Regions from separate parts of the Chryseoglobus sp. 28M-23 genome, predicted to be linked through region 2. Evidence: predicted binding sites of a transcription regulator. Region 2 holds the regulator's gene; the other holds the start of a gene.
What was found. The regulator HrcA, encoded in region 2, represses chaperone genes, less so after heat shock. The targets are predictions, from matches to a motif close to TTNGCACTCGNNNNNNNCGAGTGCNAA.
Positions count from the first base shown of each region.

Region 1: a site for HrcA is predicted at 6,132-6,158, ahead of groES (co-chaperone GroES). Genes of this name have one in related genera too.

Region 1 is NZ_CP061846.1:249,413-258,916, reverse strand. Features, by position in the region: gene IE160_RS01315 (branched-chain amino acid ABC transporter permease) at 1-66, shown strand, start outside; gene IE160_RS01310 (ABC transporter ATP-binding protein) at 56-988, shown strand; gene IE160_RS01305 (ABC transporter ATP-binding protein) at 960-1,736, shown strand; gene IE160_RS01300 (ABC transporter substrate-binding protein) at 1,879-3,138, opposite strand; gene IE160_RS01295 (ABC transporter substrate-binding protein) at 3,353-4,618, opposite strand; gene rarD (EamA family transporter RarD) at 4,706-5,683, opposite strand; gene groES (co-chaperone GroES) at 5,754-6,050, opposite strand; gene IE160_RS01280 (class I SAM-dependent methyltransferase) at 6,194-7,402, shown strand; gene IE160_RS01275 (DUF4190 domain-containing protein) at 7,409-7,939, opposite strand; gene IE160_RS01270 (DUF4190 domain-containing protein) at 8,070-8,378, opposite strand; gene tsaD (tRNA (adenosine(37)-N6)-threonylcarbamoyltransferase complex transferase subunit TsaD) at 8,490-9,504, opposite strand, start outside.
Region 2 is NZ_CP061846.1:1,079,167-1,088,670, reverse strand. Features, by position in the region: gene IE160_RS05305 (16S rRNA (uracil(1498)-N(3))-methyltransferase) at 1-583, opposite strand, end outside; gene dnaJ (molecular chaperone DnaJ) at 592-1,695, opposite strand; gene hrcA (heat-inducible transcriptional repressor HrcA) at 1,696-2,715, opposite strand; gene IE160_RS05290 (DUF4870 domain-containing protein) at 2,968-3,366, shown strand; gene IE160_RS05285 (DUF4870 domain-containing protein) at 3,435-3,806, shown strand; gene hemW (radical SAM family heme chaperone HemW) at 3,820-5,046, opposite strand; gene IE160_RS05275 (flavin-containing monooxygenase) at 5,262-6,377, shown strand; gene IE160_RS05270 (HAD family hydrolase) at 6,374-7,078, shown strand; gene IE160_RS05265 (hypothetical protein) at 7,116-7,496, opposite strand; gene truB (tRNA pseudouridine(55) synthase TruB) at 7,493-8,371, opposite strand; gene IE160_RS05255 (ketopantoate reductase family protein) at 8,429-9,433, shown strand; gene IE160_RS05250 (hypothetical protein) at 9,440-9,504, opposite strand, start outside.

The DNA of each region.
Region 1 (9,504 bases), 830 kb from region 2:
CTCATCGTCATATACAGACCACAGGGAATCCTGGGCAACAAGAAGGAGCTGGCTTTTGTCAAGTAGCAGCCCGAGTGACGCCACCGGCCCCGTCAAGACCACGGGGCTCCATGTCGGCGAGGCCGCACCCGGCGTGGCCAAGACCGACCCGATCATCGTTGCCGACCACATCACGCGCCGCTTCGGCGGGCTCACGGCGGTCGATGTCGACCACATCGAGATTCCGCGCGGGGCGATCACGGCGCTCATCGGCCCCAACGGAGCGGGCAAGACGACGCTCTTCAATCTCCTGACCGGCTTCGATCAGCCTGACTCGGGCAAGTGGACCTTCGACGGCTCCGGCATCTCGGGCATTCCCGCGTTCAAGGTGGCCCGCAAGGGCCAGGTGCGCACCTTCCAGCTGACGAAGGCGCTCGCGCTGCTCACCGTGCTCGACAACATGAAGCTCGGGGCCAAGGGGCAGCGGGGCGAGAGCCTCTTCCGCGCTCTCTTCCCGTTCATCTGGAAGAAGCAGGAACAGGAGATCGAGGAGCGCGCGCTCGTGCTCCTCGAACGCTTCAAGCTGCTCGAGAAGAAGGATGACTACGCTGCGAGCCTCTCCGGCGGCCAGCGCAAGCTGCTCGAGATGGCGCGTGCTCTCATGAGCGAGCCCACTCTCGTCATGCTCGACGAGCCGATGGCGGGTGTGAACCCGGCGCTCACGCAGTCCCTCCTCGACCACATTCTGGGTCTCAAGGAGCAGGGCATGACGGTGCTCTTCGTCGAGCACGACATGCACATGGTGCGGCACATCGCCGACTGGGTCATCGTCATGGCGGAGGGCCGCATCGTCGCCGAGGGCGACCCGCACGAGGTCATGGCGAATCCGGCCGTGATCGACGCCTACCTGGGCGCTCACCATGATGAGGACCTCGGGGCCATCGACTCCGAGGCGAAGGACGCGATCAAGGAGCTGGCCGATGACGACGCCGACGAAGTCAAGCACTGAAGCGGGAAGCGCCGCCGTAGACGACCGCAAGCTCGTCGTCCACGTGGACAAGGTGACGGCCGGCTACCTGCCCGGCATCGACATCCTCACCGACTGCTCGCTCACTGCCTACGACGGCGAGCTCATCGGCATCATCGGGCCGAACGGGGCCGGCAAGTCGACGCTTCTCAAGTCGATCTTCGGGCTCGTCAAGGTGCGCCAGGGCACGATTTCCCTCTACGGAGACGAGATCACGAATCTCAAGGCGAACAAGCTCGTCTCCAAGGGCGTCGGCTTCGTGCCGCAGACCAACAACGTCTTCCCGACCCTCACGATTCGCGAGAACCTGGAGATGGGCATCTTCCAGAAGCCCAAGGAGCTCGATCACCGACTCGAGTTCGTGGTCGACATCTTCCCCGAGCTCGGCAAGCGGCTCGGGCAGCGTGCCGGCTCGCTCTCCGGCGGTGAGCGCCAGATGGTCGCCATGAGCCGCGCCCTCATGATGAGCCCCGAGGTGATCCTGCTCGATGAGCCCAGCGCTGGCCTCTCGCCCGTGCGGCAGGACGAGGCCTTCCTGCGCGTCAAGGAGATCAACAAGGCGGGCGTGACGACGATCATGGTCGAGCAGAATGCTCGGCGCTGCCTGCAGATCTGCGACCGCGGATACGTGCTCGACCAGGGCACCGACGCTTACGAGGGCGCGGGCCGCGACCTGCTCAACGACCCCAAGGTCATCGGCCTGTACCTCGGGACCCTCGGCCAGGAGTAGCGCCCGCAGAACCGCCACGAGGGCCCCGCAGAGCACGTCTCCGCGGGGCCCTCGTGCGTCTGCTCGCGGGGCTCCGCCACGCGGCGGCACGACAAAGGGCCCCGGCGTGATGCCGGGGCCCTCCGTGGTCAGCTAGTCGAGACTAGTTGAGGCGGTTGCCCGCGTAGGTGTTGTCGTCGCCGTACTCGAAGATGCCGATGGTGGCCTCAGTGGGGTCACCGGCGTCGTTGAGCGTGATCGGGCCCGAGGGGCCGTCGTAGTCGACGATGCCGCCGTCGGCGATGATCTGCGCGCAGGACGCGAAGTCCGTGCACTTCTCACCGTCGCCGGAACCACCCGAGACCTCCTGCAGCTTCGACGCGATGTCGACACCATCGGTCGAGCCGGCCGCGAGAGCGGCGAGCGCGATGAGGATGGTGGCGTCATACGACTCGGACGAGTACAGGTACGAGTCCAGGTCGGGGTCGATCGCGTCAAGGCGGTCGGTGAAGTCGTCCGTCAGGTTCGGGGCCGGGGCAGTGCCCTTGGCGCCCGTGATCAGACCGGTCTCGAAGTCTGCACTGTAGTCGGCGAGGTTGCCGTCCACGAAGTACAGGTTCTCACCCGGGTATCCCGCGCCCACGAGGCCCGGAACGACGATCTTCGCCTGGTCGAACGTGATGACGGCGATCGCGTCGGGGTTGGCAGCGGTCAGCGCCGAGATCTGCGAGTCGAAGCTCGTGTCACCCTCGTTGAACAGCTGCTCCTCGACGACCTCGCCACCAGCGGCCTCGAAGGTCGAGGTGAGCTGCGCCGCGAGGCCGGTGCCGTACGCGTCGTTCAGCACGAGCAGACCGAGGGTCGCTGCGCCGTCTTCCGCGATCAGGTTTCCGAGAACCTCACCCTGGAGCAGGTCCGAGGGGGCGGTGCGGAAGTACAGGCCGTCGTCGTCGTAGGTCGTGAAGTCCGGCGAGGTGTTCGCCGGCGAGAAGTGCACGACGCCCGCGCCGGTGATCTGGTCGATCACCGTGAACGAGACACCCGAGGACGCTGCGCCGATGATGGCGTCGACGTCCTGCGAGAGGAGGTCGGTCACCGAGACGGTTGCGGTGTCGGTCGTGGTGTCACCGGAGTCGCGGTAGATCGCTTCGACGGTGAGGCTCGTACCCGCCTCGTTGATCTCCTGCACGGCGAGCGCGACGCCCGCCTCCTCGGGGGGCCCGAGGAACGCCAGCGCGCCACTCTGGGGCAGGATGGTGCCGATCGTGAGAGTCAGGTCTTCAGCGGGGCCAGCAGGCTCTTCCTCTGTCGTCGCTGCGCATCCACCGAGGATGAGTGCGCTGGTGCCCAGGACGGCAATGCCGCCGAGGACCGACTTGAGAGAACGAGAGCGGCCGGCCGAGCCGGAAGTGAATACGCCCATGTTGCTCCTTGCGTTTCGAATGTGTTCAGGACACGGCAACGGGATACGTCACCATTAAGCCACCGTACGGCGGTAGTGAGGCACGCACAATACGTACGGGTTACATCCCTGTAACGCCGAGATTCGATGTCACAATCCGATCACAGCGACGGATTCCGTCGAGAAGTGTGCATCGAGCGCGCGATTCCGCATCGGGACGGTGATGCCCGGTCGATCATCGCAACCGCAGCGTGCCGATGCGCACCGGCCGGTTCTCCTCCGAGTACCGGTAGAGCCCGTAGTCGGCCTTCGTGACGTCACCCGAGGCGTCGAACGCGACATCGCCGACGAGCCCGACGTAGTGGAACGAGCCACGATCGTCGTGGACGACCCGGCACTCGGCGACGCTCCCGCAACGGTAGCCCTCCGCGGTGATGCGGGGCAGGCCGGCGGCGATGGACGGTCCGCCGTCGTCGTCGTACTCGAGCGCGGCGAGCGCGGCGAGGACGACGGCGTCGTAGGTCTCGACCGCGTATCGGAAGCTGCGCAGCGCCGGGTCGGACTGGCGGAGCCGCGCGATGAACTGATCGCTCGCTGGGGTGCCTTCGAGCACCCCGTACGCGCCCTCCAGCACGCCCTCGGGAAGGGTGGCGGAGTAATCGGCCATGTTCTGCGATGTCAGCCAGAGCGTGCGCCCTGCGACGTCCACCTCCGCGAGCGCGACGATGAGACCGCGTGTCTGCTCATCGAGGGCCGTCGTCGTCGCGATGACCACGGCATCCGGCTCCACCGCTGCGATGTCGGTCGCCATGCGCGCCAGGTTGCTCGACTCGGTGAGCGTCTCGAGGCCGCCCAGCAGCGCGTCCTCGTCAGCGAGGCCCGCGATGATGCTCGCCTCGAGGGCGAGGCCGAGCTCGTCATCGTCGGTGACGAGCACGATCGAGGAGCCCCCCGCGGCGAGGACCGACTGCGCGATGAGCGCCCCCTGGTTCTCGTAGGAGGGAATGGTGCGGAAGAGCACGCCATCCTCATCCTGCGCGCGCAAGGAGGGGTAGGTGGCCGCGGGCGAGATGACCGTCACGCCCGCCTCCGCGGCGAGCGGGATGATCCGCTCGGCCAGCACGGAGGTTGCGGGCCCGATGATCACGTCGACCTCGAGCTCGAGGAGGTCTGCCATCGCCGACTCGAGGTCGTCGCCCGACGCATCCCCGGAGTCTCGGTGGAAGATCTCGACGGGCTCGCCCAGCACTCCCCCGGCCGCGTTGACGTCGCGCACCGCGACCTCGGCGGCCGCGACGAGGGCAGGGCCGATGAAGGAGATGTCGCCGCTCGTCGGGAAGAGGGTGCCGATACGCAGCACGCCGTCGCCGCTCGCCTCGACGGTCGCGACGGCGCTCGGCGTCTCGCTGGGCGTCGGCATGGGCCCGAGGCCCGAGCATGCCGTGAGGCCGAGCGCGGCCGCGACGAGCACCGCTGAGGCGGCACGAGGTGTTGTGCGCATCGGGGTCTCCTTCGCGCTGGTCGGTGTCGAGTGCTGGGGTCGCGCGGACGACGGTGGCTGCTCACCCGCACACTAGCGCTCCGCCGCTCAGACCGGTTCCACCGGCGGCGGTGCGGCGCGGCGCCGGGAATGCTGACGCGCACGCACCGCGTCCGTGCTCAGCACGATGAGGGCGAGCCAGACGAGGGAGAAGCCGATCCAGCGCTCGAGGGGCATCGCTTCTCCCATCACGATCACCCCGAAGAGGAACTGGAGCACGGGTGCGAGGTACTGCACGAAGCCGACCACGGTGAGGGGCAGTCGCCGGGCTGCCGCGGCGAAGAGGAGGAGCGGAATGGCCGTGACCACGCCGGCGAGAGCGAGCAGCAGCGTGTGACCGGGGTCCACCGTGCCGGCGGTGAGCGAGCCGAGCATGCCGATGACGACAAGCTCGCCGATGGCGAGCGGCACGAGCCAGGCGGTCTCGAGGGTGAGCCCGCCCACAGCCGAGACTCGGGGGCCCATGCGGTTCTTCACATAGCCGTAGAACCCGAACGAGAAGGCGAGCGCGAGCGCGATCACGGGCACCGTGCCGTAGCCGACGGCCAGCACGATCACGGCGACGATGCTCAGAGCGACTGCGCACCACTGGGCGGGCCGTAACCGCTCGCGGAGGAAGACGACCCCGAGCGCGACCGTGACGATGGGATTGATGAAGTATCCGAGCGCCGCTTCGAGGATGAAGCCGCTGAGGGAGGCGTAGACGTACACGTGCCAGTTGACGGCGATGAGGACTGCCGCGACGGCACTGAGGAGCAGGATGCGCCGGTCGACGATGAGCGCCCGCAGGGCAGGGAAGGTGCGCGTCGCCCCGATGATGAGAAGGCAGAAGACCAGAGAGAGCAGGATGCGCCACGCGACGATCTCGACGGGCCCCGTCGGCATGAGGGCGATGAAGTAGACCGGCAGGAGACCCCAGAGCCCGTAGGCGCCGATGGCGGCGAGAAGGCCTGTCGACGAGGAGCGAGGGTCGGGCACAGCCTCACTGTAGTGCCGCTCGCGGGGCTCGCCGCACCGCTCCGGCATGCTCCCGGAGACGCCGAGACCCCCGTTGCGCCGAAGCGCAACGGGGGTCTCGGCCCGTGGAGGATCCGCGCTAGCGGACGACCACCGCGAGCACGTCGCGCGCCGAGAGGACGAGCAGCTCGTCGCCGTCGTACTTGACCTCGGTACCGCCGTACTTCGAGTACAGCACGCGGTCACCGACGGAGACGTCGATGGGGACGCGGTTGCCGTTGTCGTCGATGCGGCCGGGGCCGACCGCCACGACCTCGCCCTCCTGGGGCTTCTCCTTGGCGGTGTCCGGGATCACGAGACCGGAAGCAGTGGTCTGCTCCGCCTCGACCTGCTTGATGACGATGCGATCTTCGAGCGGCTTGATGGAGACCGACACGGTTGACCTCTTCTTTCCTAAAGACGATGAGGGAGTTGGCACACTCGCCCTGCGAGTGCCAGCACCACTGTACCCAAGGAGTTAGCACTCATGCAATCCGAGTGCCAATGCGCCGAGCGCGCAAGGGTGGGAGGATCGCTGGCATGGAGAGCGCCGAGCTACGAGAACTGTTGACGCAGGAGGCGCTCGCACTGCTCGATTCGCTTGAACCGAGCACCTCCACCGACGATGTCGTGCGACTCGTGAGTCGGTTGCGTCGAGACGGGCATCCCGCTGCTCGCGTAGCCGCCGTGCTCTCGCAGTACCGTCTGCGCCGCCGCGCCTCCGCTAAGTTCGGCCAGTTCGCCGATCGCATGCTGTTCACCGAAACCGGCCTCGAACAGGCCACCCGACTGCGCGTTGCCGCGCTCCACGCCGGCCGCTTCGCGGCCGCGGGCCTCGAGCACGTCGCCGATCTCGGGTGCGGAATCGGGGGGGACGCGATGGCGATGGCCGCACTCGACCTGCGCGTGACCGCGGTCGAGCGCGACGAGGTCACGGCCGCCCTCGCCGCCTACAACCTGGCGCCGTGGGCGAGCGCCCACGTCGTGCATGGCGATCTGACGGCGATCGACCTCGACGGCGTCGACGGCATCTGGCTCGACCCCGCTCGGCGCGAAGGCGCACGCCGACTCGCCGACCCCGGCGACTGGTCGCCCCGCCTCGACAAGGCCCTCGAGCTCGCCCGTCGGCGGCCGGCCGGCATCAAGCTCGGGCCGGGCATGGATCGAGCGCTGCTGCCCGATTCCGGCGAGGCGCAGTGGGTCTCCGTGGGCGGCGACGTCGTCGAGCTCGTGCTGTGGAGCGGCAGCCTCGCCCGCCCGAACGTCGGGCGCGCCGCTCTGGTTCTGGGCGCCGACGACAGCGCGCACGAGCTCACCGCGAAGCGCGACAGCGAGGACGCTGCGGTCGGCGAGCTCGGCGACTGGGTCTACGAGCCAGACGGCGCGGTCATCAGAGCCCGCCTCATCGGCCTGCTGGCCGACCAGCTGGGGGGCCGGATGCTCGACCCGACGATCGCGTACATCACGGCCGACCGGCTCGCGCCTACCCCCTTTGCGCGCGCGTTCCACGTTCGGGAACGCTGGCCCCTCGACGTTCGTCATCTGCGGCGCGAGCTCGCCGCGCGCGAGATCGGAGTGCTCGAGATCAAGAAGCGCGGCGTCGACATCGATCCCGCAGCCCTGCGGCCGAAGCTGCAGCTGCGCGGTGATCGCTCAGCGGTGCTCATCCTCACCCGCGTCGCGGGCGAGAAGGCGGTCCTGCTCGCCGAGCGGGCGGACGAACCGCCGCGCGCGACGAGCGGGGCCTAGCAGTGCCTAGAACCCGCCGAGCGTCGCCGCCGGGATGAAGAGCAGGGGCAGCAGGAAGATGCCGACCCAGAAGATGCCCCACAGGATCGAGATGCCGAGCCCGATGTAGCCGGTCACGAGGCCCGCGATGGCCATGCCGCGAGCGTGCGGCTCGCGATTGAGGCCCAGGTGGCCGAGGATGACGCCCGCGAGCGCCGGCAGGAGACCGAAGCCGACGAACGAGAGCAGCAGGCCCACGATGCCGCCGATGAGCGCAAGAATGCTGAGCGTCGACGCGGGGCCGGCCGGCGCGGCCGCGTAGGGCTGCTGGCCCGCGTAGGGCTGCTGCGCGTAGGGCGACGCCCCCGGGGCAGCGGGAGGTGGTGCGGCAGTCGGCGTGGTCGCAGCCGCGGGCTTCTTCGCAGCAGCGGGCTTCTTGGCGGCGGCCGGCTTCGTCGCGGCGGGCTTGCGGGCCGCTGGCTTCTTCGGGGCCGCGGCGAGGGGCTCGTCGCCGGCGCCCTCATCGGCGGCGGGGCTGGGGATGTCGGTGCTGGCCATGCGGTGTCCTCGCTCGAACGGATGACGGATGCCCTCAGCCTAGCGATCGCAGACCGCTCTCCGGGGTCCTGACGGCGCGCACGGGAAAGGCCCGCCCGCGACATCGCGGACGGGCCTCAGGTCGACAGCTCTAGAAGGTGCTGTAGCTGACCGCGCTGCCGAAGATCAGGAACGGCAGGATGATCGTGACGACCCAGAAGATGATCCACAGCACGCTGAAGACGTAGCCGAGGATCGTGCCGGTGAGGGCGAGGCCGCGGCCGTTCTCCCCGGTCTTCTTGATCTGGCTGAGCGAGATGTGGCCGACGACGATGCCGGCGATGGGAATGAGGATTCCCAGGATGAGCGCGACGATCGCGAGCGTGTTGGTCTTCTGCTCGGGAGCCGACGAGTACGGCGTCGACGAGGGCTCAGGGGCGGGAGGAGGTGCGTCAGTCATGGTGCTCCTAGTGATGTCGTGGCGAAACCGGGGTGGGCGATCCCATGTTTCCAGTGTCCCGAGGGGGTGTCAACGCTCGCGAGGGAGCGGCGCAGCCGCCGGCGAGCATCCCTAGGCCTGAATGCGCGTGACCGGAAGCGTCGAGTCGGCGCTGACGTCGAGCGTCGACGGCGGGTGCCCCGCGGCGATGAGCTGGGCGCCCAGCGCGGCGATCATGGCCCCGTTGTCGGTGCACAGGGCGAGGGGCGGGATGCGCAGGCTCACGCCTGCCGCCGCGGCGCGCTCCTCGGCGAGCGCCCGCACGCGCGCATTGGCGACGACTCCCCCGCCGAGCAGGAGGCGGGGCACGCCGAGATCCCGACACGCCGCGATCGCCTTCGCCGTGAGCACGTCGGCCACTGCTTCGCGGAAGCTCGCCGCGACATCCGCCACGGGCACCTCCCCTCCCGCATCGCGCACGCGCTCGACGTGCCGCGCGACCGCGGTCTTGAGCCCCGAGAACGAGAAGTCGTATCGGTGCCTCTCGAGGTCCTTCGGCAGGGTGAGCCCGCGCGGAAAGCGGATCGCCGCCGGGTCGCCGTCCGCGGCGACGCGATCGATGTGCGGGCCGCCCGGGTATGGCAGGCCGAGGAGGCGGGCCACCTTGTCGAAGGCCTCCCCCGCCGCATCGTCGATCGTCTCCCCCAGCAGCTCGACGTCGCTCGTGAGATCGCGCACGAGCAGAAGACTCGTGTGGCCGCCCGAGACGAGCAGCGCCACGGTCGGCAGTTCGAGCTCTGTGCCGTCGTCGCGCAGCACATCGGCACCGACGTGCCCGACGAGGTGGTTGACGGCGTAGAGCGGGCGGTCGAGCGCGAGAGCGAGTGCTTTCGCGGCGCCCACGCCGACCATGAGAGCGCCAGCGAGCCCCGGTCCGCTCGTGACGGCGATCGCGTCGAGGTCGGCGAGTCTCACGTCGGCTTCGGCGAGGGCCGCCCGAATGGCGGGCTCGATGGCCTCGAGGTGCGCACGCGCGGCGACCTCGGGCACGACGCCGCCGTAGCGGGCGTGCTCCTCCATCGAGGAGGAGATGACGTTGGCGAGCAGAGTCGAGCCGCGCACGATGCCGATGCCGGTCTCGTCGCAG
Region 2 (9,504 bases):
CCCCCAGGTCGGCCGCGGTCAGGGCGGTGAGCGGGCGCTCGCCCGCGGTGTCGAGCACGAACATGACGGCACCGGATGCTCGCGCCGCAAGCTCCCGAGTCGAGGCGAGCTGCTCGACCTCGGGCAGCCACGGCCGCAACGACTGCTTGCTCGCCTCGCGCACGATCGACTGCCAGCGCGCGACGCCCTTCGCGACCTTGGGCCCCTCCCACCGCGACACGCTGCGCGCGGCCTGCCAGGGGATGACACCGCCGACGCCCAGCTCTGTCGCGGCCTGCACGGCGAGCTCGTCCCGGTCGCCTTTGGCGAGCGCCTGCGCGAGCAGGATGCGCGGCGCAGGCCGCTCGTGGCGCTCGACGCGCTCGACCCGCAGTGCGACGGCGGCCGGGTCCGCCTCGGTCACCGTGCCGTGCAGCACGAGTCCCGCGCCGTCGCCGAGCCGCAGGCTCTCGCCGGAGCGCACGCGTGCGACTGTGACGGCGTGCCGGGCATCCGCGCCCTGCAGCGCGACGACTGCCCCGGCCTCCTCGCCCGCCGCACTCAGCTGCGCTGCGAGGCTCTCGTCGAGGTAGAAGTGCGCCATGCGCTCGGCTACAGGTTGAGGAACCGGTCGCGCAGCTTGGAGAAGAGCCCCTGCTGGAACGTCGCGAACTGCGGCGGCACGGGCCGACGGCTCGCGGCGAACTGCTTGATGAGCTCGGTCTCCTTGCTGTTGAGACGGGCCGGGGTGACGACCTGCACGCCGATCTTGAGATCACCGCGGCCGGAGCCGCGCAGTCGCGTGATGCCCCGATCCTTGATCGTGATGATCTCGGCGCTCTGCGTGCCGGCCTTGAGCTCGACGCTCACATCGCCGTCGAGACCCGGGAGCGTCACCGTCGTGCCGAGGATCGCGTCGGCCATCTGCACCTCGACGGTCGCGAGCAGGTCGTCGCCGTTGCGGCTGAACGTCTCGTGCGTCTTGACCTTCATCTCGAGGTACAGGTCGCCGTTGGGGCCACCGGCCGGGCCGACCTCGCCCTGGCCGGGCAGCTGGATGCGCAGGCCCGTATCGACTCCCGCGGGAATGTCGACGGCGACCGTGCGGCGCGCGCGCACGCGGCCCTGGCCGGCGCACGTGGGGCACGGGCTCGGAATCACGGTGCCGTAGCCGCGGCAGGTGCCGCACGGCGACGAGGTGAGCACGTTGCCGAGGAGGCTGCGCACGGTGCGCTGAATCTGGCCGGAGCCGCGGCAGATGTCGCACGTGGCAGGCTCGGTGCCGGGCGAGCAGCAGGAGCCGTTGCAGGTCTCGCAGAGCACGGCCGTGTCGACCTCAATCTCGCGGTGGGTGCCGAAGATGATCTCGTCGAGCTCGACCTCGACGCGCAGGAGGGCGTCCTGGCCGCGCTCGCGGCGCGACCGGGGGCCGCGCTGCGACTGGCCGCCGCCGAAGAACGTCTCGAAGATGTCGCCGAAGCCTCCGAATCCGGATGCTCCGCCCATGCCGCCGCTGCCGCCCATGTCGTACTGCTGGCGCTGCTGCGGGTCGCTCAGCACGTCGTAGGCGTGCGTGACCTGCTTGAACCGCTCAGCCGCCTCCCCGCTCGGGTTGACGTCGGGGTGCAGCTCTCGCGCCAAGCGTCGGTACGCCTTCTTCACCTCATCGGCGCTCGCACCGCGATCGATTCCGAGCACTTCGTAGTGGTCTGCCACTTATTCCTCACCGAGCAGTCGCGACACGTAGCGCGCCACGGCGCGGACCGCTGCCATGTTGTTCGAGTAGTCCATACGGGTGGGGCCGAGCACCCCGAGTTTCGCGCTCGAGTCGCGGCCCATGCTGTACGCGCTCGTGACGACGGCGGCCTCGTGCAGCGCCGCATCGTTCTCGCGGCCGATGCGGGCCGACACCCCCTGGCTGTCGAGCTGCATCTCGCTGAACAGCTTCAGGAGCGTCACCTGCTCCTCGATCGCCTCGAGGACGGGGTAGACGCTGCCGGCGAAGTCCTGCTCGGTGCGCACGAGGTTCGCGGCGCCCGCCATGACGAGCCGGTCGGAGCGGTGCTCGTCGACGTGCCCGAGCAGGGCATCCGCGACGACGCGCACGGCTTCCCGCCGGTCGGGGGCGAACTGGCCGTCGAGCGTGCCGGCGACGGTGCCGACCTCGGCGAGTGCGCGGCCGGAGAGCGCGGCGTTGAGCTTCGCCCTCAGCTCCCCCACGAAGACCTCGTCGGCCTCGACCGGCAGCTCGATCATGCGCTGGTCGACACGACCGCCGTCGGTGATGAACACCGTCATGAGGCGCGTAGGGCTCATGGGCACGAGCTCGATGTGCCGCACCCGGGCGTTGCCCAGCGTCGGGTACTGCACGAGCGCGACCTGGTTGGTGAGTGAGGAGAGGAGGCGCACGGTGCGCGCGAAGACGTCGTCGAGGTCGACCGACTGATCGAGGAAGGCGGCGATCGCCTGGCGCTGACCCGCGCTCAGCGGCCGCAGGTCGGCGAGCTGGTCGACGAAGACCCGATAGCCCTTGTCGGTCGGCACCCGACCCGACGAGGTGTGGGGCGCCGAGATGAGCTCCTCCTCTTCGAGGATGGCCATGTCGTTGCGGATCGTCGCGGCGGAGACGCCGAACTGGTGACGGTCGACGATGGCCTTCGACCCGACGGGTTCGCGCGAGGCGACGTAGTCCTGCACGATGGCCCGCAAGACGTGCAGAGCGCGTTCGGAAACCATGTCCGCCCCTCTCGTCGTCGTGCTCGCTGTCGTGGCCGTCGTCGTGGCCGTGCCGCTGGCACTCGATTCCACTGACTGCCAATTCTACCCCGCCACACCCTGAGCGCATCGTTGCCTCAGGCGAAGGTGCGCACTACGGTGTTGATGTGCTCGCACCGCGCGGAGCAGTTATGTACACCGCAACGATGCGAGTCACACGTCAGGCTCCACCCCGGGTCCCTCTTGTTCGGACGATTGAAAGGCAGCACCCACATGACTGAGTCCACTCCGCCCCCCGCAGCTCCTCAGCCCGCCCAGCCCCTCAGCGAGACCGAGGACCGCCAGTGGGCCTCCTTCGCCCACCTCGGCGGAATCCTGGGCTTCCTGCCCGCTCTCATCATCTGGCTCGTCTTCAAGGACCGTGGTTCGTTCACGAACCAGGAGGCCAAGGAGGCTCTGAACTTCCAGATCACGGTGGCGATCGCGCAGGTCGTCATCTTCATCCTGAACGCCATCCTCGGCGCCGTGACGCTCGGCCTCTGGGCGCTCATCGGCTGGATCTTCCCGCTCGCCGTGTGGGTGTTCGCCGTGATCTTCTCGATCATGGGCTTCACGAAGGCCAAGGACGGCACCGCGTACCGCTACGCCGTGTCGATCCGCCTCATCAAGTAGGTCATCGCTTTCGGCCCACGGGGCCCGCGCGCTACCGCGCCGGGCCCCGTTCGGTGTTTAATGGCCCCATGAGCCAGCAGCCGCCCGTCAACCCGTACGCCACAGCACCCGCTCCCCTGCGGCCCGAGGAAGAGAAGCTGTGGGCGACCCTCATCCACGTCGGTGGCATCTTCTTCGGCTTCGTGCCCGCCCTCATCGGCTACCTCGTGCTCAAGGAACGCGGGCCGTTCATCCGCGGGCACTCCACGACGGCGCTCAACTTCCAGCTCACCATGCTCATCGGCTACGTCGTCGGCTACGTCACGGTGTTCGTCTTCATCGGGTTCCTCGTGCTGCTCGCCGTGGGCATCCTCGTGCTCGTGTTCGGCATCATCGCCGCGATCGCGGCCAACCGGGGCGAGGAGTACTACTACCCCGTCGCGATCAAGTTCCTCACCTAGCTCACCCGCTCGCTCAGTCCGGCAGCAGTCGTCGCACGACAGCGTCGGCCAGTAGCCGCCCGCGCAGGGTCAGCACGACGCGACCCGCGAATGCGGCGGCCGGCTCGATGAGTTCGTCGGCGAGCAGGCCCGCGACTGCGTGCCGCCCCGAAGGCGTCAGCAGCTCGCGGTCCAGCCCCTCGCGCAGTCGCGTCTCGAGCAGAACGCGCTCGACGCGCCGCGTCTCGGCGTCGAGCGTCTCGCGACCGGCGGCGGGGCTCACTCCTGCCCCGACCCGCTGCGCGTAGGCGTGAGGGTGCTTGACGTTCCACCAGCGCACCCCGCCGACGTGGCTGTGCGCCCCGGGGCCCACACCCCACCAGTCCTGCCCCGTCCAGTACGCGCGGTTGTGCCGCGAGCGCTGCTCGGGTGACGCCGCCCAGTTGCTGACCTCGTACCAGTGGTATCCGGCCGCCGTGAGCCGAGCATCCGCCGCCTCGTAGGCCGCCGCGTGCAGGTCGTCGTCCACGGGAGCCACCTCGCCTCGAGCGATCTGGCGGGCGAGCTTCGTGCCTTCCTCGACGATGAGGGCGTATGCGCTGACATGATCGGGCCGCTCGGCGAGCGCGGCCGCGAGGCTCGCCTCCCAGTCGGCGGGCGACTCGCCCGGCGTGCCGTAGATGAGGTCGAGGCTCACCGCGAGCCCGGCTGCGCGCGCCTCGGCGACGCGGCGCGCCACGTTCTCGGGGTCGTGGGTGCGCTCGAGCGTGCGCAGCACGTGCGGCACCGCCGACTGCATGCCGAACGAGACGCGCGTCACGCCGGCCTCCGCGAGCGCGGCGAGGCCCGCGGCGTCGATCGAGTCGGGGTTCGACTCGGTCGTCACCTCCGCGCCAGGCGCGAGACCGAAGCGGTCGCGCACAGCGCCGATCATGCGGGCAAGATCGGCGGGCGGCAGGATCGTGGGCGTCCCCCCGCCGAGGAAGACCGTGCTCGCGGGCCGCGGCGGCAGGCCGGCGGCATCGAGCACGCGCGCGGCGAGGTCCAGCTCGGCGATCGCCTGGTCGGCGAAGTCGCTGCGCTTCACCCCGCGCACCTCGTCGGCCGTATACGTGTTGAAGTCGCAGTAGCCGCACCGCACGCGGCAGTAGGGAACGTGCAGGTACACGCCGAGGTCGCGCTGCTCGGCGCCCTCCGCGACGGTCGGCGGCAGCATCCCGTCCTCGGGGGCCGGGTCGGCGATCGGCAGGGCACTGGGCACGGGTCCATCCTCCCAGCCCCGCGCTCGCTCGACCTGCGCGGCGCCGCCTGCCGTGCGGCATCTCCACAATTCAGGAGGCGACACTGCAGAACGAGGGCCGGGATGCTCTGCCGGGCGTGTCGCGCGGTGCGAGCATCCCGATCTCCTGAATTGTGGAGGCGCCGCGCCCGTCGGTCGGGGCGTCGACGCCGAACTACGCGAGTGGAGTGCATGCCATGACGACGACACCTGACGACGGCGCGCTGCCCGAGAGCACCGACGTGCTCATCGTCGGCGGCGGGCAAGCCGGCCTCGGTATGGGCTACCGGCTGCGCGAGGCGGGCGTGCCCTTCGTGATCGTCGACGATCGTGAGCGCGTCGGCGATGTCTGGCGGGCGCGCTGGCGCAGCCTCGTGCTCTTCACCCCGCGGCGGTTCTCGGCGCTGCCGGGGCTGCCCATGCCCGACTCGGCGGGCTACTACCCCACCAAGGACGAGATCGCCGACTACCTCGAGGCGTACGCAGAGAAGAACGCGCTGCCCGTCGTGGCGCAGACTCGCGTGACGGCGATCGCCCGCGACGGCGACGGCGACGGCGGCGGTTTCGTCGCCGACACGACGCGCGGCACCGTGCACGCGCGCGCTGTCGTCATCGCGACGGGTCCGTTCCAGTACCCGCGCGTGCCCCGAGTCGCCGCGGGCCTGCACCCCGAGGTCGTGCAGGTGCACTCGACCGCGTACGAGGGCCCGGAGGATCTACCACCTGGGCGCATCGCGGTCGTGGGCGGCGGCAACTCGGCCGCGCAGCTCGCCGACGAGCTGTCGGCGACGCACGAGGTCACGATGATCGCGCCGGAGAAGCCGTGGTTCATTCCCGAACGGATCCTCGGGGTGACCGTCTACTGGCCCCTGAAGCTCTTCGGCGTCCTCAGCTCGCCCGCCGACAGCCGCATCAGCGAGTACATCCACTCGCGCGGGGACGGCATCCTCGGCACGCAGGCGAAGCGCGCCATCCGCGCAGGGCGCCTGCGGCTGCTCACGAGCCGCGTGGTCGGCGCCGCCGGTCGAGAGCTCGAGCTGCAGGACGGCACGCGGGTCGAGGTGGATGGCGTGCTGTGGGGCACCGGATTCCGCGCCCACTACCCCTTCGTGCAGGTCGACGGAGCCCTGACCGACCACGGCGCACCCCGCCACGACCGCGGCGTCTCCCCCGTCGACGGCCTGTACTGGATCGGCCTGCCCTGGCAGCGCCGACTCGACTCCTCGATCATCCACGGCATCGCCGCCGACTCGCGCGAGCTCGCCGAGGCCGTGCAGAGCAACGTGCGCCGCTCTGGCAGGCTGGAGGGGTGACCACCACCATCCTCTGGGACGTCGACGGAACCCTCCTGCTGAACGCATACTCCGGCGGCGGTGAGCTCTACCACTCGGCGGTCGAGCGCGCCGTGGAGCGCGAGCTCGGCCCGGCCCTGCCGCGCACGCACGGCAAGCCCGACGGGCTCATCCTCAGCGAGATCCTCACCCACTTCGGCTACGGCGACGACTGGCACGAGCGCGCCCGCACCGTGCTCGACGAGCTCTCGGTGGAGCGCGCCGAGCGCGGCGACCGCCGCGAGACCGCACCAGGGGTCGAGGATGCTCTGCGCGCGTGCGCCGCCCGAGGGTGGCGCAACGCCCTCCTCACGGGCAACTCGCTCACGCGCTCGCGCGTCAAGCTCGAGGGCGCCGGGCTCACGGCCGAGGCGCTCGGCGATGCGGCGTTCGACTGGGAGCGCTCGTACTTCGGCGCGACGGCCCGCGACCGCAGCGAGATCACCGCGGCAGCCCGCGCGGCCCTGCCCGACGACACTCTCGTCATCATCGGCGACACCCCGCGCGATGACGAGGCGGCTCGGGCCGCGGGCATCCCGTTCATCGCCGTCGCGACGGGGGCGTTCACGGTCGACGAGCTACGGCAGACCGAGGCGATTCTCGTCGTGCCCGATCTCGTGGCCGGGCTCGACGAGGTGCTCGCCGCCATCGCCGCGCTGCCCACGCCCCGCAACGCCGCCTGACAGCCGCGCCTGACACGCCGCCCGACCGCCGCCGCGACTACACGACGGGCGTGTAGATCTGCACGAACCAGATCTGCTGCATGCGGTAGAGCATGACCGCCACCGTGATCGCGGCGACCCCGAGGATGACGGTCGCCCACCGCGAGCGGTCGATGAGCGCCCAGATGACGGCGAGCACGGGCAGCAGGAGCGCCGTGACGAGGTAGATCCAGTACTCGACCGGGTCGCCCGTGGGCGTGTTGCCCGCGAACGGCGCGACGATGGAGATGACGACCTGCGCGAGCAGCAGCAGAGCGACGAGGGCCGAGCTGAGCACGGAGACATCATTCGGCCTCGTGCCGATGCCGCCGAGCACGAGGCACACGAGCCCGACGAGCAGCGCGACGACGATCTGCGCGATGGTGAACCACTCGATCATTCGGCTGCCTCCTGAGGGAATCCCACCAGCGTACGGCCGACGCCCGCCCGCACGGCGACGAGGGCGATGAGCCGCCCCCGCGCGTCGACCGCTGCCATGGGCTCGGCGTCGGGCGCGTCGGGCAGGGCGAGCGTCTTGCCGTGGCCGAGATCGCGCGCCTGGTCGACGCTCACGGTCAGGACCGGGAAGAGCTGTGCGGCCACCTCGGCGGGCGACACGAGAACCTCCGGTGTGATGTCGTCGACCGCGACGGCGCGTGACGTGGCGAACGGGCCCACGCGCGTGCGGCGGAGCGCCGTGAGGTGCCCGCCGACACCCAGATCGGCGCCGAGGTCGCGCGCGAGCGCGCGAATGTAGGTGCCCGACGAGCAGTCGATGCGAGCATCCACCTCGATGCCGTCGGCCTGCCGACGCACGGCCAGCACCTCGAAGGCGCTCACCGTCACGCGTCGCGCTGCGAGCTCGACCTCCTCGCCGGCGCGCACGCGATCGTAGGCGCGCCGACCGTCGACCTTGATGGCGCTCACCGCGCTCGGCACCTGCTCGATCTCGCCGGTCAGGCTCCGGATGCCCCGCTCGAGCCTCTCCTGCGTGACCGCCTCGAGCGCCGCCGGGTCGGCAGCGCCGACTGGCTCACCCTCGGCGTCGTCGGTCGTCGTCGCCACCCCGAGCCGCATGGTCGTCTCGTACGTCTTGTCGAGGCCCACGAGGTAGGTGAGCAGGCGCGTGGCCGGGCCGACGCCGAGCGTCAGCAGGCCCGTCGCCATCGGGTCGAGGGTGCCGGCGTGCCCGACCTTGCGCGTGTCGAGGGCACGGCGCGCGCGGGCGACGACGTCGTGGCTCGTGAGGCCCTGCGGCTTGTCGACGAAGAGCATCCCGGCAGTCACGGCATCCACGCTACCGCTCGGCGCGCAGTGCGTAGGATGCCGAGCATGCGCATCGCCGTTCTCGGAGCCGGGGCCGTCGGCGGCACCCTCGCGGCGCTCCTCCACCGCGCGGGGCACGACGTGGTCGTGACAGCGCGCGGCGAGCACGGCGCCTCTCTCGCGCGCGACGGGCTGCGGCTCACCGGCGGCTGGGGCGACCACCGGGCCCGTATTCGGGTCGTGGAGGCTCTCGCGGCCCCGCTCGACCTCCTGGTCGTCACGACGAAGGTGCACGACACGACGGCGGCTCTCGCGGCCGCGGCGCGCGTGGACGGCACGCCCGCGCTCGTCGTGCAGAACGGCCTCGGGGGCGAGGCCGCGGTGCGGGATGCTCTGCCGCACTCCCCCGTCGCGATCGGCCTGGCGCTCTTCGCCGCGAGCCTCCTCGAGCCAGGGCGCGTCGACGTGACGGGCCCGAACCCGCTCGTGCTGGGTGGTGACCCTGCCGCGGTCGCCGTCGCGCTGCCCGCGCTGCGCTCGGCTCTCCCCGCAGAGGTCAGCGTGGTCGACGACATCGTGGGCGCGCAGTGGACGAAGCTGCTCGTCAATCAGGTCAACGCCCTGCCGGCAGTCACCGGGCTGAGTGTGCAGGAGGTCGTCGCGCACGACGCGCTGCGCGCGGTGCTCACGCGCGGCATGCGGGAGACGGCCGCCGTCGCGCGGGCGCAGGGTCTGCACCTGGCGCGCATCGGTGCCGTCGGGCCGGACGAGGTCGCACTGCTGCTGCTCGAGGACCACGCCGCGGGCGAAGCGGTGCCGCGGGCTCTCGCCGCCGGGATGGGAGACGTGCCGAATCCGGCATCGACGCTGCAGAGCATCCGTCGGGGGCGCGCCACCGAGATCGACGCACTCAACGGGGTCGTCGTCGCCTCAGGAGCAGAGGCCGGCGTGGCGACGCCCGTGAACGCCCTCATGGTCGAGCTCGTGCACGAGGTCGAGCGCACTGGCGAGTTCCTCGACCCCGCCGCCGTGCTCGCTCGGCTCGCCGCGTCGACCGCCACGCAGGGCTAGGGGCGATCAGCCGACGGCCGCCGCCACGACGCCGAGGCCGAGCAGCCCGAAGCCGACGCCCCACAGCGTGA